Linked DNA regions of Rhodopseudomonas palustris. Each later gene encodes a partner of the first gene's protein in a complex. Links are inferred from orthologs where the notes say so. Each region holds a gene or a part of one and is shown on either strand. Other genes may lie near its edges.

Region 1 (8,167 bases):
AGATATAGTTCAGCCATTCCTGCAGCCGGTAGCGCTCCGGCGATCCGTTGGCCGGCGCCAGCTTGCCGGAGCCTTCCTTGTCGGCGATGAACTGCACGATCGCCGGTCCCTCGGTCAGCACCGAGCCGTCGTCGAGGCCGAGCGCAGGCACCGACCCCTTCGGATTGATCGCGGCGTAGTCGTCGCCGTTCTCCAGCTTCTTCGCCCGGATGTCGACCTTGACCAGGTCGAACGGCAGGCCGGCCTCGCTGAGCGCGATATGCGGCGACAGCGAACATGCACCGGGTGAATAATACAGCTTCATGGAGTGCCTCCTCGGCGGGATTGGATTCAGGCGCGCGGGCGATTAAATGCCGCTGCATGGGCAAGTCAAGATTGATGCACCTGCATACACTGCGCTACAGTCGCTATGGATGGACGAGCCGATGAAACGCAAACCGTCGACCGAGGCCACTGCGGCCTGGGTCCGCCTGATGCGGGTCCGGAGCCGGGTGTTGGACGCTGTCGAGCAGGATCTGAAGAAGGCGGGCTTTCCGCCGCTGGCATGGTACGACGCGCTGCTCGAATTGTCGCGCGCGCCGGGCGGCGAGATGCGCCCGGTCGAGCTCGAAAAGCAGATGCTGATCCCGCAATACTCCACCTCGCGCCTGGTCGACCGGCTTGTCGACGAGGGGCTGGTGGTGCGCCGCGAATGCCGCAGCGACAAGCGCGGCCAGTTCGTCGAAATCACCGAGGCTGGACGCGAATTGCAAAAGAAAATGTGGGCCGCCTATTCGGCGACGATCGAAAAACATGTCGGCTCGAAATTGTCCGATGCCGACGCCGTCCGGTTGTGCGGCCTGCTCGACCGGCTCGGCTGCTCCTGCGACGGCTCCGCCGCTGCGCTCGACGCGCGAGACACCGCAGTCTCGCGATGATAAACAGCTCTCGCTTCGTGTTCGCGGTTGCTTCCAGCCGCGGCTTCCACCACCTCGCGTCGCCCGATCCCGCGCGCTTCTTCCGGACTTCCCATGGCGCGTGACCAACTCGATATGACCCCGCTGAATTCGCGTGACGAACTGGTCGCGTGGCTCGAAGCGGGCGTGAAATCGCCGGCCGAATTCCGCATCGGCACCGAGCACGAAAAGACCCCGTTCACGCTCGACGGCCATCACCCGGTGCCCTACGAGGGCGCCCGCGGCATCGGCGCTCTGCTCGAGGGGATGAAGATCTTGCTCGGCTGGGAGCCGATCATGGAAGGCCCGCACATCATCGGGCTGCACGACGTCACCGGCGGCGGGGCGATCTCGCTGGAGCCGGGTGGCCAGTTCGAATTGTCGGGTGCGCCGGTCGAGACCGTGCATCAGACCCATGCCGAGCTGATGGCGCATCTGGCGCAGGTGCGCGAAGTGGCGACGCCGCTCGGGATCGGCTTTCTCGGCCTCGGCATGACGCCGTCGTGGTCGCGCAGCGAGATCCCGGTGATGCCGAAGGGCCGCTACAAGATCATGACCAACTACATGCCGAAGGTCGGTCGCTACGGCCTCGACATGATGTACCGGACCTGCACGGTGCAGACCAATCTCGACTTCTCGTCGGAAGCCGACATGGTCAAAAAGCTGCGCGTCTCGGTGGCGCTGCAGCCAGTCGCGACCGCGCTGTTTGCCAACTCACCGTTCACCGAGGGCAAGCCGAACGGCTTCCTGTCGTTCCGCTCGGAGATCTGGCGCGACACCGACAACGATCGCTCGGGCATGCTGCCGTGGGCGTTCGAGGACGGCATGGGCTTCGAGCGTTGGGTCGACTACGCGCTCGACGTGCCGATGTACTTCGTCAAGCGCGGCGACAGCTATATCGACGTGGCCGGCTCGTCGTTCCGCGATTTCTTCGACGGCAAGAATGACAAGCTGCCGGGCGAGCGGCCCACGCTGTCGGACTGGGCCAATCATTTGTCGACGATCTTCCCCGAAGTGAGGCTGAAGCGGTACCTGGAAATGCGTGGCGCCGACGGTCAGCCGTGGGGCCGCCTGACGGCGCTGCCGGCGTTCTGGGTCGGACTGCTGTACGACGACACCAGCCTCGACGCCGCCTGGGAGCTGGTCAAAGGCTGGAGCGCCGAGGAGCGCCAGGCGCTGCGGGACGAGGTGCCGCGGCTGGGGTTCAAGGCGAAGATCGGCAACCGCTTCCTGTTCGAAATCGCCAAGGATTGCCTGGTGCTGGCCCACGCCGGGCTGCGCCGCCGCGGCCGCATCGACGCCACCGGCCTCGACGAATCGCGGCATCTGGCGCCGCTCGACCGCATTCTCGACAACGGCCATACCCCGGCCGAGGAGATGCTCGAGAAATACAACGGTGCGTGGCGCGGCTCGGTGGAGCCGGCCTACAACGAATTCGCGTTCTGAACGCTGGCGGACCAAGACCGCGCTGGCCCGCGCCGTTCATCCGCCATACAGGTTGCCGGCCGTCAGATGGGTCGTGGGGCTGCGCTCCGGATTGGCCTGAGTTCCATCGGCCAAGTTTCCGGGCCTAACGCGAAAGCAAGTGTGAATGCGAAGCGGCCTGCTCAGGGCGTGTTTGCTCGTGCTCGCCGTGGCTGCGGCGGCGCTGTCGCCGCATGCGTCCCGCGCCCAAGCCAATATCGATCGTATCGGCGGCGATTACCTGCGGACGCCTGTGACCAGTGGCGACCCGGCCGAATGCGCGCTGATGTGCGAGCGCGACAAGCGCTGCCGGTCTTGGACTTTCAGCTATCCACGCTCGCCTGAAGATGGCGCGATGTGCTGGCTCAAGAGCACGGTCCCACCGCGTACCCCGAATTCATGCTGCGTGTCGGGTGTTCGTGGTGCCGGTGTGCTGGAGCCGCGCAACGATTCCAACGAGGTTTCGATCGACCGCTTCGGCGGCGACTACCGCAATTTCGAAATGAAGGCCGGCGAGGGCGACGATGTCTGCAAGGCCGCCTGCGTCGACGAACATAAATGCCGGGCCTGGACCTACGCGCGCCCCGGCTATGTCGGCCGCAACGCCCGCTGTTTCCTGAAGAGCCAGATCAAGCCGCCGCGCCGCAAGGCCGGGTTCATCTCCGGCGTGGTGCGCTGACGCGCGAAGCGCTCTGACTCAAAGCCCTATGGCTCAATGCACCGCGGTGAAGAACCGCGCGACGCGGAAGCCTGAGAACCAATCCGTCACCGGCTGGCGACGGACGCCGGGATTCCACGATCCGACGATGGCATCGACGCGGCCGACCAGGTCGTCGATCGGCAGCAGGCCGACGCCGCCTTCGCTCACCGGCACGCGGCTGTCGGCGGAATTGTCGCGATTGTCGCCCATCACGAACAGGTGGCCGGGCGGCACCGTGACTTCCGCCGTGTTGTCGAGCCGGCCGTTGTCATAGAGCTTGAAGATCGGGTGGGCGACGCCGCCGGGCAGCGTCTCAATGTAGCGCGCGGCGGTCTCATAAGAGCCGTTGTCATCCTCGGCGCGGCCGACGCCGTCCGGCGTTACCTTGGCGGCGACGCCGTTGATGAACACCCGGCCGTTGTCGAGCTGCACCCGGTCGCCGGGCAGGCCGACCACGCGCTTGACCCAGACCTGCGAGCGATCGCCGGACCAGCGAAACACCACCACGTCGCCGCGGTGCGGCGTAGAGCCGAACACGCGGCCGCTTTCCGGCACCGAGACATGGATCGGCAGCGACGCAGCCGAATAGCCGTATGGATATTTCGAGGCGAGCAGCGCGTCGCCGATCAGCAGCGTCGGCTCCATCGAGCCGGACGGCACGTAGAACGGCTCGGCGACCGCGCCCTTGCCGACCAGCACGATCGCCACCACGGCGGCGAGCTGCGTCAGCTGCGAGCCCCAGCGCCGCGCGGTGCTCGCGGCCGTCTCCGTCTTCGTCGTCATCCGCCGGTGCCTCCGACCGTAATCTTGTCCATGCGCAGTGTCGGCTGGCCGACGCCCACCGGGACCCCCTGGCCGTTCTTGCCGCAGGTGCCGATGCCGTCGTCGAGCTGCATGTCATTTCCGATCATGGAAATGCGGTGCAAATCGGTCGGACCATTGCCGATCAGCATCGCCCCCTTCAGCGGCGCGCCGATTTTGCCGTTCTCGATCCGGTAGGCCTCGGTGCACTGAAACACGTATTTGCCTGACGTGATGTCGACCTGCCCCCCGCCGAAGTTCACCGCGTAGATGCCGTTTTTCACCGAGGCGAGGATTTCGGCCGGGTCGCGCTGGCCGGCCAGCATATAGGTGTTGGTCATCCGCGGCATCGGCACGTGGGCGTAGGACTGCCGGCGGCCGTTGCCGGTCGGCTTCATACCCATCAGCCGGGCGTTCTGGCGGTCCTGCATGTAGCCGGTGAGGATGCCGTCCTCGATCAGCACGGTGCGGCTGGTCGGGGTGCCCTCGTCGTCGATCGACAGCGAGCCGCGCCGCGCCGAGATGGTGCCGTCGTCCACCACGGTGACGCCCTTGGCGGCGACCTGCTGGCCGAGCAGGCCAGCGAAGGCGGAGGTCTTCTTGCGGTTGAAATCGCCCTCGAGGCCGTGGCCGACTGCCTCGTGCAGCATCACGCCGGGCCAGCCGGGGCCGAGCACCACGTCCATCTCGCCGGCGGGCGCGGGCACGGATTCGAGATTGACCAGCGCCTCGCGCAGCGCGCCATCGGCGGCGTCGCGCCACGCCTTGGTCTCGATGAACCGCGCATAAGGCTCGCGGCCGCCATAACCCTTGGAGCCGCTCTCCTGGCGGTCACCCTGGCCGGCGACCACCGAGACGTTGACGCGCACGAGCGGGCGGATGTCGCGATAGCTCTCGCCGTCGGGGCGCAGGATTTCAACCACCTGCCAGGTGGCGCCGACCGAGACCGACACCTGCCGCACCCGCGGATCCTTGTCGCGGATATAGGCGTCGATCTCGCCGAGCAGCTTGACCTTGGCTTCAAAGCCCGGCGCGTCGAGCGGGTTGTCGTCACCATACAGCTGTACATTGGTGTGCGGCGGCGCCACCGACAGGCTGCCGCTGTAGTCGCCGCGCACCGCAGCGACCGCATCCGCGGCGCGGATCAGCGCCGGCAGCGACACGTCGGAGGAATGCGCATAGCCGACCGCATCGTCCTTAACGGCGCGTAAACCGAAGCCCTGCGCGGTGTCGTAGGTCGCCTGCTTCAGCCGGCCGTTGTCGAATGCCAGCGCTTCGGTCTGGCTGTATTCGAGAAACAGCTCGCCATCGTCCGCCCCCTGCAGCCCCCGCGCGATCTCGCGCCTCACCTCGTCCCGATCGAGATTGGCGCGGTCGATGAGCGAGGTCTGGGCTGGGTTGGTCATGAGGTCCTGTTCCCGAAGTTGTTTGGGTGACAAGATAGGTGGTCTGAGCTGGTTCTGCGAGGGGTTGGCGGATTTAGGCGCGGCGCCTTCGCCCCGCTGAAAAGCATGCTATGGTCTTCAAATGGATTACCGGGAGATCATCACCATCGAGCCGGGGAAGCGCGGCGGTCGCCCCTGCATTCGCCACATGCGGATCGCAGTCGCGGATGTGCTCGGCTGGCTGGCAGACGGGCAGAGTCCGGAAGAGATCATCTCAGATTTTCCGGAGCTGACCGACCAGGACATCCGTGCGGCGCTCGCATATGCGGCGGATCGTGAACGGCGGCTCATCACGGCTTCGTAATGAAGCTGCTGTTCGACCAGAACCTCAGCTTTAAACTCTGCCAAGACGTCTCTGATCTTTTCCCAGGATCGTGCCACGTACGCGATGTCGGCCTGACGCAGGCGGATGACCGGACGATATGGAGCTTCGCTCGGGCCAATCAGTTGACGATCGTGTCCCAGGATGCCGATTTTTCCGATATGGCGATGCTGCTCGGGCCGCCGCCGAAAGTGATTTGGGTACGCTCAGGAAATCGGCCGCGCGTCGCAATCGCGCTGTTGCTTCGAACCCATTCCGGCCTGATCGCGGAGTTCGAGGTGAATGATGCGGTCTGTCTGGAAATCTACTAGCCGAGATATCCGATACTCAGCGCGAAGTCGGTGCAGGGTGTCTCGCTTGACATTATATCGCGCACGATATAAATCGCTTTTCATGAAATCGTCCTCGACATCGTCACGCGCGCCGCGTCCGGCGGACAAGCTGAAGCTGGAGACCCAGCTCTGCTTCGCGCTATATTCGACGCTGCTCGGGGTCAACAAAGTATATCGGTCGCTGCTGCGCGAGCTCGATCTGACCTACCCGCAATATCTCGTCATGCTGGTGTTGTGGGAGAGGGATCAGGTCAACGTCTCGGAGATCTGCGATCAGCTGTTCCTCGAAACCACGACGCTGACGCCGCTGCTGAAGCGGCTGGAAGCACGGGGGCTGATCCGGCGACGGCGATCGGCCGAGGACGAGCGTCAGGTGATCGTGTCGTTGACCGAGGAGGGCCGGGCGCTGCGGGCGCGGGTCAAGCACGTGCCCGACTGCCTTGCCGAAGCAATGGGCTATTCCGGCGCCGAGATCGCCGATCTTCGCGACCGGCTCACCGGCCTTCGCACCAATCTGTTTCGTAGCGCCTGATCGGGGATGACGTTGAGCACGTTCAGCCGCTTTTCCTTCTTTAATATATCGCTCGCGATATAGCGTCGCGCGATATTAATCCGCCGCCTCTCTCCCACCTGAAAGGACCACACCATGTCAGTCGAGAAAGTTCTCTACCGCGCCACTGCCACCGCCACCGGAGGCCGCGACGGACGCGGCGTCAGCAGCGATGGCCATCTCGATGTTGCCCTCACCACGCCGAAGGAACTCGGCGGCGCTGGTGGTGCCGGCACCAATCCGGAGCAGCTGTTTGCGGTCGGCTACTCGGCCTGCTTCCTCGGTGCGATGAAGTTCGTCGCCGGCCGCGACAAGCTGCCGATCCCGAAGGATGTCAGCGTCACCGGCTCGGTGGGCATCGGCCCGATCCCGACCGGCTTCGGCATCGAAGTGGAGCTGAAGATCAGCCTGCCGGGCATGGATCCGGCACAGGCGCAGACGCTGGTCGATCGCGCCCACATTGTCTGTCCGTATTCCAACGCCACCCGTGGCAACATCGACGTCACGTTGACCCTGGTCTGAGCGGCCTGGCCGCCTCGCCAAGGCGGCCGTTGACAACACTGACGTCATCGCCCGCGGATGCGGGCGACCCAGTATTCCAGGGCGCTTGTTGGTTCGCCGCGCGCTTGCCACGGAAGCTCTGCGATACTGGGTCCCCCGCATGCGCGGGGGATGACAGCATCATTCTGTTCACGGGCTTCTTGCCCAACACGAGGAGGGCTTGCGTTACGCCGTCGTTCTTGCGCAGGGCGGCCTACGGGAGCTTGTCGTAGCCTTCGCCGAGGCCGTTGAGGCTGAGCGGGAAGCCGATGCCTTCTTCCGGCGTTTCGAAAATGATGAAGGTCGCGGTCTTGGCGTTGCGCAGCTGGCCGAGCAGCTTGTCGTCCATCACCACTTCAGCGACGCAGCCGTTCGGCAGGCAGCGCACGAAGCCGGCGCGGCCGATATCGGCGTTGTCGAGCTTGAGGCCGAGACCCGACGGCAGCAGCACGCCGAGCGGCGCCACCACGCGCATCAGCTTGCTCTTCTGATCGGCTGTCTTGAGGATGATGACGGTGAGGCCGGCGTTGGAGCGATCCTCCGCCACCACGCTCTGAATCAGCGCGCACTGCTCGGCCTTGGCGCCGGGCGGGGTATCGCAGCGGATCTGCCAGTCACCATGCACGGACTTCACCGCGCCCTGGGCCTGGGCCGTGCCGCTGCCGGCCACCGCGGCCAGCGCGATCAACCCGACCGCCAGCATGGCCCCGGACGCAGCGCGGCGGCTCGAGGCAAGGATTGGCGAAAGTCTGGCGAAGCCCATCAGAGGTGTTTCCGAGGTGGTGACGGTTGAACGGGATGGTCGGCGGCGGGTTCCGACTGACCGGCAATGACGGCGCCATGAAGGCAGCGCGCGCGCCAGCGAATCAGGCTTCCGTGACATCCGGGTGCTTTGCCTACAGCGAGGGGCACATCTGTCAAGCCGGCCTCACAAGACCTGGCCGGCGTGTCAGTCACGCCGGACGGAATCCGCGACCGATGAGCAGTCCAGGGTTGTTTGCACGCGCAACTCCTCACTCGTGCATTGCGAGGGGCGGCGAATTGTGTTTGAAAAGTAGAATAAGAAGCGTTCGCACTT
Region 2 (8,221 bases), 350 kb from region 1 along the record:
AGGAAGCGCGGACGACGCTTGCTGATCACGTGGTGACGGCGGCGGCGCTGCGCGGGTTCGCGCTGCTTGTCTTCGGGAAGCTGCGGCAGTCCGAAGATCTCACTCCAGAGCGCCCACATGCGTTCGATCTCCTCGGGATCGTCGCTGATCCCGAGCGGGATCGACAGCGACGGATCGCGGTGCACCAGCATCAGCATGCGGCCGTCGTCGAGACCTCGGCAGCCGATGCCGCGGAAGTCGCTGACGCTGACGTTCACCGCCATTCTCATGCCGGCGACGGCGCGGCGTAGCACCACCCGCTCGCGGTGTAGTTCGATTTGCCGGATGCCACCGTCGGCCCGCACATCGTGCGCGTCGAAGCGGATCGGCAGTGAGAGAGGGTCGAGCCGCAAGTCGCGGCTCGACCCGGCGAGGTTAGCCCCGCCTGTTGCTGTTTGACGCCTCACGGCTTTGATCTCCCCGCCGGAATTATGTTCCCGGTCGATGGGTGAGAGCTTGCCAGAGCCCGGTCCGAATTCGCTTAATAAGGCTGGTTAATCGAAACTGACCCCGGCTGCTTCGCCGCTCATGATTGACAGAACCTTGGCCAGCATGATTGACGCAATCTTGCGCTGGGGCTCGCAAATGATTGTTCCAGCCTGGTGCAAAGTGCTTGAAGTCCGCGCCGAACAGGCACATCTGTGATGTCCACCGCGCGCATTCGCTGCCTCCGCTTCGTTACTTCCAGCCTTAGGAATTGTATTTGTGAACTCTTCACCAAGCGCACGCTCTTTGTCTTCGCCCTCTGTGGATTCCGCTTTGTTCGATCAGTCGGCGCTGAGCGATCTTGCACAGCGGCTGGTTGAGGCGGCGCGGCGCGCTGGTGCCGATCAGGCCGACGCTGTGGCGGTGCGTGGGGTGTCTCACGGTGTCGAAGTGCGCGATGGGCGGATGCAGGAGTCCGAGCGCTCGGAGGGCGACGACGTTGGCCTCCGGGTGATCGTCGGCCGACGCCAGGCGGTGGTCTCGACCAACGACATCAGCGGCGACGCGGTCACCAAGCTTGCCGAGCGCGCGGTGGCGATGGCCCGCGTCGCGCCGGACGACAAGTATGTCGGCCTCGCCGATCCTGAACTGCTGGCGCACGATTTTCCTGAGCTCGATCTGCTCGATCCGAACACGCCCTCGACCGCCGAGTTGGAGCGGCGCGCCCGCGCCGCGGAGGCCGCAGCGCTCGCAGTTCCTGGAATCAACAAGTCAGGCGGCGCCTCGGCGTCGTCGGGGATAGGCGGCATGGTGCTGGTGACGTCGACCGGTTTCCAAGGCTCGTTTCTGCGCTCCAGCCATAGCATCTCGATGACCGCGATTGCGGGCGAGGGCACCGGCATGGAGCGGGACTATGAATATACGACGGCGCCGCACGCCTCCGACCTGATGTCGCCCGAGGAAGTCGGGCGGGTCGCCGGCGAGCGCACCGCGGCCCGCGTCGGGCCGCGCAAGGTCGAGACCTGCAAGGTGCCGGTGGTGTTCGATCCGCGCGTTGCGGGCTCGCTGGTCGGGCATCTGGTCGGTGCAGCGAATGGCGCGTCGATCGCGCGCAAGACTTCGTTCCTGAAGGATCGTCTCGGCCAGAAGCTGTTCAAGGATGGCATCCGCATCGTCGATGATCCGCTGCGCAAGCGCGGCTTGCGTTCGCAGGCGTTCGACGCCGAGGGCGTTGCGGTCAAGCCACTCTCGATCGTCGACGATGGCGTGCTGACGTCGTGGCTGCTGGATTGCGCCACCGCGCGCGAACTCGGCCTCACCACCACCGGCCACGCGCATCGCGGCGTGTCGTCGTCGCCGTCGCCGGGGCCGTACAATCTGCATCTCGAAGCCGGACCGCTCAGCCCGGCCGAGCTGATAGCCGACATCAAGCAGGGCTTCTACGTCACCGATCTGATCGGCTCCGGCGTCAACGGCGTCACCGGCGACTACAGCCGCGGCGCCGCCGGGTTCTGGATCGAAAACGGCCAGCGCACCTACGCGGTCAGCGAAGTCACCATCGCCGGACACCTGATCGACATGTACAAGACGCTGACGCCGGCCAGCGACCTGACCTTCCGCTACGGCGTCAATGCGCCGACGCTGCGGATCGAGGGGCTGACGATTGCCGGACGCTAATCCAGATACGCGACACATCGAGACATCCGATAGCGATGCAGCGCTGCTTGCCGACACCGTGCGTGAGGCTGGCGCACTGGCGCTGTCGATGTTCCGAACCGAACTGCGGACCTGGACCAAGGGTGCATCGTCGCCGGTTTCGGAAGCCGACATTGCCGTCGACGAATTGATTCGGCGCCGCCTGCAGGACGCCACACCGCACTATGGCTGGCTGTCTGAGGAAAGCGCCGACGATCTCGTCAGGCTCGACAAGGATTGGGTGTGGATCGTCGATCCGATCGACGGCACCCGCGCCTATCTGGCCGGCCGGGAGGATTGGTGCGTTTCGGTCGCGCTGATCGCGAATGCCAAGCCGATGCTGGCCGCGGTGTTTGCGCCGGTATCTGGTGAGTTCTTCTTTGCCACGCGTGGTGCGGGTGCGTCGCTCAACGGCGCGTCGCTGCACGCCAGCGTCGGCACGACGCTGGAAGGCGCAAAGGTCGCCGGGCCGAAGCCGCTGATCGAACGGCTGGCGCTGCCGTCGACCGCCCACATCCTGCCGCGGATCGGCTCTCTGGCCCTACGGTTGTGCCGCGTCGCTGATCGTCAGGTCGACGTTGCATTCGCCGGAGGGCAGAGCCGCGATTGGGACCTTGCCGCGGCCGATTTGATCGTGCACGAAGCGGATGGTACAATGACAACTCTCGCGGGCGAGGACATCGTCTACAACCGTCCCGAGGTCACACATGGCGTGCTGGTGGCTGCGGGGCGCGAACGTCATGCTCACATCGTCGAGCATTTCCGCGTTTCTCCGCGAGGCTGAGCGCGCGCATGCCTGTTCGCCGCAATGAGGAAGTTTGATGTCGGACAATGCGCAGCAATTGCTCCACCTCGTAATCGGGGGAGAATTGGAGGACCTCGAGAACGTGACCTTTCGCGATCTCGAAAAGGTCGACATCGTCGGGGTGTACCCGAACTACGCAACGGCCTACGCGGCGTGGAAGGCCCGGGCGCATCAGACGGTCGATAATGCGCACATGCGGTACTTCATCGTTCATCTGCATCGCTTGCTCGATCCAGAAAAAGAAGCCCGGTCCGCGCAGCACTGATCGCGCGGGACTGACGATGCTGCCGAGCGATGATGCGCGTCACCTTCGCGGTGACAGACGGGGCCGTTGATGGTGGATCCGGTGCCGATGACGCTCCGCGTCTATCGCAAGTTGACCGCTGCCGCGGCGCCGCTGGCGTCGCTGTGGATCGGTCGGCGGCTGAAGCAGGGCAAGGAAGATCCAGCCCGGGTCGGCGAGCGTCGCGGTCTCAGCAACGATGCGCGACCGCGTGGACCGGTGGTGTGGATCCACGGTGCCAGCGTCGGCGAAGTGCTGGCTGCGGCCGGACTGATCGCACGGTTGCGCGCGCTCAACCTGCGCATCCTGCTCACCTCCGGCACGCTGACTTCGGCCCAGGTGGTGGCCAGCCGGTTTCCGCCGGACATCATCCACCAGTTCATTCCCTACGACGCGCCGCGCTTCGTTGATCGCTTCCTCGATCACTGGCGTCCGAGCCTGGCGTTGTTCATTGAATCCGATCTGTGGCCGAACCTGATCCTGGCCGCCTCGGCGCGGCGGGTGCCGATGGTGCTGATCAACGGCCGGATGTCGCAGCGCTCGTTCCCGCGCTGGCAGCGTGCGTCCGCAACCATCGGCGCGCTGCTCGGCCGGTTCGATATTTGTCTGGCGCAGTCTCGCGTCGATGCCGAACGTTTCAGCGCGCTCGGCAGCCCGAGCGTGATCACCACCGGCAATCTGAAGATGGATGTCGCGCCGCCGCCGGCCGATCCGGGCCGGCTGGAGCGGCTGCTCGCGGTCACTCGCGGCCGCCCGGTGATCGTCGCCGCCTCGACTCATCCGGGTGAGGAAGAATTGCTGGTGGAAGCGCATCGCCGGCTGTCCGCGAGCTTCCCGACGCTGCTGACGGTGATCGTGCCGCGGCATCCGCATCGTGGCGAGCAGGTCGCCGGTCTTGTCGAAGCCGCCGGCCTGCCGGTGGCGCTGCGCTCGCGCGAGCAGCAGCCGATGGCCGCGACCGCGATCTACGTCGCCGACACCATGGGCGAACTCGGGCTGTTCTATCGGCTGGCGCCGATCGTGTTCATGGGTGGCTCGCTGGTCGAGCACGGTGGCCAGAATCCGATCGAGGCGGTGAAGCTTGGCGCCGCGATCGTGCATGGCCCGCACGTCTCCAATTTCACCGAAGTCTATCGCGCGCTCGACGATGAAGGCGGTGCATTCGCCGTGTCCGACGTCGACGCGCTGGTGCTGCGGGTCTCGTCGCTGCTGTCGAACCACGACGCGCGGCAGATCTCGATCACCGCGGCCACCAACGTGGTCGACCGCCTCGGCGGCGCGCTCGACCGCACCATCGCGGCGCTCGAGCCCTATCTGCTGCAATTGCAGATCGAACAGGGCGCCGCGAATGCGTGAGCCGGGCTTCTGGCACCGGCCTCCTTCCCTGGTGTCGCGCCTGCTGCTGCCGATCGCCGCGATCTACGGCAACATCGCCGCGGCGCGGATGCAGAAGGCCGGGACGACGATCGGCGTGCCGGTGCTGTGCGTCGGCAACTATCACATGGGCGGTGCCGGCAAGACGCCGACGACGCTCGCGCTGGTAGCGTTGCTACGCGAATTCGGCGAAACCCCTGTCGTACTGAGCCGCGGCTATGGCGGACGGCTGCAGGGACCGGTCCAGGTCGATCCCTCGCGACACAGCGCCGCCGACATCGGCGACGAGCCACTGATGATGGCACGCCGCGTACCGGTGGTGGTGGCGCGCGACCGCACCGACGGCGCGGCACTGGCCTGTGCGCTTGGCGCCACCGTGATCCTGATGGATGACGGATTCCAGAATCCCGCCTTGACCAAGGACGCGTCGCTGATCGTGGTCGACAGTCACCGCAGCATCGGCAATGGCAGCGTGTTTCCGGCCGGGCCGCTGCGCGCGCCGCTGCCGTTGCAGGTCGCGCGCACCGATGCGCTGGTCGTGGTCGGCGACGGCACCGCTGCGGACGGCCTCGCGCAGCAAATTACGACGAAGGGCGGCGTGGTGCTGCGAGCCCGACTGGTGCCGGAGCCGGCGTCTGTCGAGGCACTTCGCGGGCGGCGGGTGCTGGCGTTCGCCGGCATTGGCGATCCGGCGCGGTTCGTCGCGACACTTCGGGACAGCGGCGTCGAAGTGGTCGAGCAACGCGCGTTCGCCGATCACCACCCGTTCACGGCGGAGGAACTGGCCGAGCTCGCCGCTGCGGCCAAGCGCGATGGACTGACCTTGGTCACGACCGAAAAAGATCTGGCGCGGATCGGCGGCGCGCAGCAGGCGCTTGGGGTGGAGATCGTACCGTTTGCCGTGACGCTGGCGTTCGGCGACGAGGCCAAGCTGCGGCTGTTCCTGCTCGACCGGCTCAACGGCGCGCGCGCCGCGAAGCTTGCCGGGCGGCGCTGAGACGCGGTCTCAGCTCTTGGGCTGAAACGCGTCGGGATAGTGCCGCTTCAGCACGGCTTCGGGCGTCGCGTACGGTTCCTTGAGATCGACGCTCCAATATTTCAGCTCGTCGAGCGGGATCTGCACCCCGGTGACGGCGCAGCGCACATAGGTGCCGGGCGAGATCACGCGGAAGTCGCCATCGAGATATTGCACCTGGGCTTCGCCAGAACCCGAGAAGCCAAATTTATTCAGCACGGCCGATCTCCTGGAAAACCGCAGGTTGCGGAACGACGCAACGCTGCGGGTCGATACACCCTGACAGATAGAACGGAAGCGCCGCATTGCAAACCGCCGTCCTGTCATGGCGGAGTCGTTTTCCCCGCGGTCCAATGGTCGTCCGGATCTAGAATAGTGACCCCTGGTCGGCGGGACTTGTCGGCCGCTTGGCCGGCTTTGCCGGTGCTGGCGCCGGTTTGGCAGCCTCGGCCGGCGATCCGCTGCCGCCGTCGGCGGTAACAGCAACCCGGCCGTCGGCAAATTCGACGCTGAGCCGGGCGCCTGCGGCGACAGACGCGGCGGCGTGCACCGAGCGGCCATCGGCGTCCCGCACCAGCGCGAACCCGCGCGCCAGCACTCCTCGGTATGATAATGCGGTGAGGAGCTTGCCGGTGGCGTCGACTCGCGCCTGCCGGCGTTCCAGCAGGGTGATCAGCGCCCGCCGCGCCCGCTCGGCGAGACGCTGCAGCCGCTCCTGCTCGCGGGCGATCCGCATCCGCTGCGCCTGCTGATTGGCCAGTTTCGAGGCCTGCAGCCGCACCGCCAGCCCCTCGAACCGCTCCCGGCGATGCCGTAGCGTGGCGCGGGCGCAGCGTTGCAATTGCGTGCCCGCGCTGTCGAGCCGGTGGGCGCTGTGCGCCACCTGCGCCCGCAGCACCTTGAGCGTCATGCCCGCCGCTGCCGCAGCGAAACGGCGGTGATGGGCGTTCGTACTGGCGCGCAGGGCACGGGGCAGGGCGGCGGACGCGCCGTCGAGCCGCTGTCGTGGAATCGCGAGCAGGTCGGACGCACCCGGCAGGGCGCGGGCGGCGGCGCGCAGCTCGTTGCGGCGGAAATCCTGGCCGCGCTGCCAGCTCGACAGTATCCGCCGCGCCAGCCCGCCGACTTCGACGAACAGTTCGGCCCGCACCGGCACCGCCATTTCGGCCGCCGCCGTCGGGGTCGGCGCCCGCTTGTCGGATGCGAAATCGATCAGGGTGACGTCGGTCTCATGGCCGACCGCCGAGATCAGCGGGATCATGCTGTCGGCGGCAGCGCGGACCACAATCTCTTCGTTGAACGACCACAGATCTTCGAGGGAGCCGCCGCCGCGCGCGACGATCAGCAGGTCGGGACGCGGGATCGGGCCGTCTTCGGGCAGCGCGTTGAAACCGTGGATCGCGGCGGCAATCTGCTCGGCCGAGCCTTCGCCCTGCACCCGCACCGGCCACACCAGCACGCGGCGCGGGAAGCGGTCTTCCAGCCGGTGCAGGATGTCGCGGATCACCGCCCCGGTGGGAGATGTGACGACGCCGATCACCTCCGGCAGCCACGGCAACAGCTGTTTGCGCGCCTCGTCGAACAGGCCCTCAGCGGCGAGCTTCTTCTTGCGCTCTTCCATCAGCGCCATCAGCGCGCCGACGCCGGCCGGTTCGAGCGCCTCGATCACGATCTGATATTTCGACGAGCCGGGGTAGGTGGTCAGCTTGCCAGTGGCGATGACTTCCAGGCCTTCCTGCGGCTTGAACCGCATCCGGCCGGCGACGCCCTTCCAGATCACCGCCTCGATCTTGGCGCCCTCGTCCTTGAGCGCAAAATAGCAGTGACCGGACGAATGCGGCCCGCGGAATCCGGTAATCTCGCCGCGCACCCGGACATGCCCATAGGTGTCCTCGACCGTCCGCTTCAGCGCCTGCGACAGCTCGGAGACGGTGAATTCGCCGACATTGGCGAGGGCTTGGGGCGTTTGCAGTCGGGCCATGCGATTCGATCGGGGTTTCGGGATGCGGCGGAAGGTAGGGGCTTTCGCCGCGGACGCCAACCCGCGGGGACGTCCAGTCTGCCGCGCCGGTGCGGCCGGATCGTGCCGCAGCCGGGCGGACGGCGACTTCGGCTCCGAGCGTCCGGACATATCCACATCCGCGCCGGCGCGCGTTGCCGGGCGCGTGCCGCGTGTTACACCTCGCGGACCATCCACAGGGCGCACGGTCAGGCTTTCATGAACATCCTTCTCCTCGGCTCCGGCGGGCGCGAACACGCACTGGCCTGGAAGATCGCGGCCTCGCCGCTGGTCACCAAGCTGTGGTGCGCGCCGGGCAATGCCGGGATCGCCCGCGAGGCGACCTGCGTGGCGCTCGACATCGGCAACCACCAGGCCGTGGTCGAGTTCTGCAAGGCCAATGCGGTCGACCTTGTCGTGGTCGGGCCGGAGGCGCCGCTCGCCGCCGGCATTGTCGACGATCTGGCCGCGGCCGGCATCAAGGCGTTCGGGCCGAGCCGGAAGGCGTCGCAGCTCGAAAGCTCGAAGGGCTTCACCAAGGATCTGTGCAAGGCGCACGACATCCCGACCGCGGCTTACGAGCGG

What was found.
Region 2: the proteins of tldD (region 1) and HZF03_RS05840 are in contact, whole or in part, in a solved structure (PDB 5NJ9), measured with the Escherichia coli proteins. The link is inferred for Rhodopseudomonas palustris from one-to-one orthologs.

Annotation. Positions count from the first base shown.
Region 1 is NZ_CP058907.1:900,936-909,102, forward strand. Bases 3,093-5,909 are described here. They hold tldD (metalloprotease TldD), read right to left. Parts: upstream 5,307-5,909; coding sequence 3,879-5,306; downstream 3,093-3,878. Other genes in these bases: lepB (signal peptidase I), read right to left, coding at 3,112-3,882; HZF03_RS04170 (DUF433 domain-containing protein), read left to right, coding at 5,428-5,649; HZF03_RS04175 (DUF5615 family PIN-like protein), read left to right, coding at 5,649-5,909. Also shown: glutathione transferase GstA, read right to left, coding at 1-304; HZF03_RS04145 (MarR family winged helix-turn-helix transcriptional regulator), read left to right, coding at 426-917; HZF03_RS04150 (glutamate--cysteine ligase), read left to right, coding at 1,011-2,381; HZF03_RS04155 (PAN domain-containing protein), read left to right, coding at 2,527-3,078; more of HZF03_RS04175, read left to right, coding at 5,910-5,978; HZF03_RS04180 (MarR family winged helix-turn-helix transcriptional regulator), read left to right, coding at 6,061-6,531; HZF03_RS04185 (organic hydroperoxide resistance protein), read left to right, coding at 6,646-7,071; HZF03_RS04190 (invasion associated locus B family protein), read right to left, coding at 7,304-7,852. UniProt on the Escherichia coli protein: Metalloprotease involved in CcdA degradation. Suppresses the inhibitory activity of the carbon storage regulator (CsrA).
Region 2 is NZ_CP058907.1:1,249,278-1,257,498, forward strand. Bases 73-2,943 are described here. They hold HZF03_RS05840 (TldD/PmbA family protein), read left to right. Parts: upstream 73-744; coding sequence 745-2,142; downstream 2,143-2,943. Other genes in these bases: HZF03_RS05835 (DUF6101 family protein), read right to left, coding at 73-446; HZF03_RS05845 (3'(2'),5'-bisphosphate nucleotidase CysQ), read left to right, coding at 2,129-2,943. Also shown: more of HZF03_RS05835, read right to left, coding at 1-72; more of HZF03_RS05845, read left to right, coding at 2,944-2,944; HZF03_RS05850 (DUF4170 domain-containing protein), read left to right, coding at 2,982-3,230; HZF03_RS05855 (3-deoxy-D-manno-octulosonic acid transferase), read left to right, coding at 3,300-4,604; lpxK (tetraacyldisaccharide 4'-kinase), read left to right, coding at 4,597-5,619; HZF03_RS05865 (DUF2093 domain-containing protein), read right to left, coding at 5,629-5,856; xseA (exodeoxyribonuclease VII large subunit), read right to left, coding at 6,005-7,618; purD (phosphoribosylamine--glycine ligase), read left to right, coding at 7,856-8,221.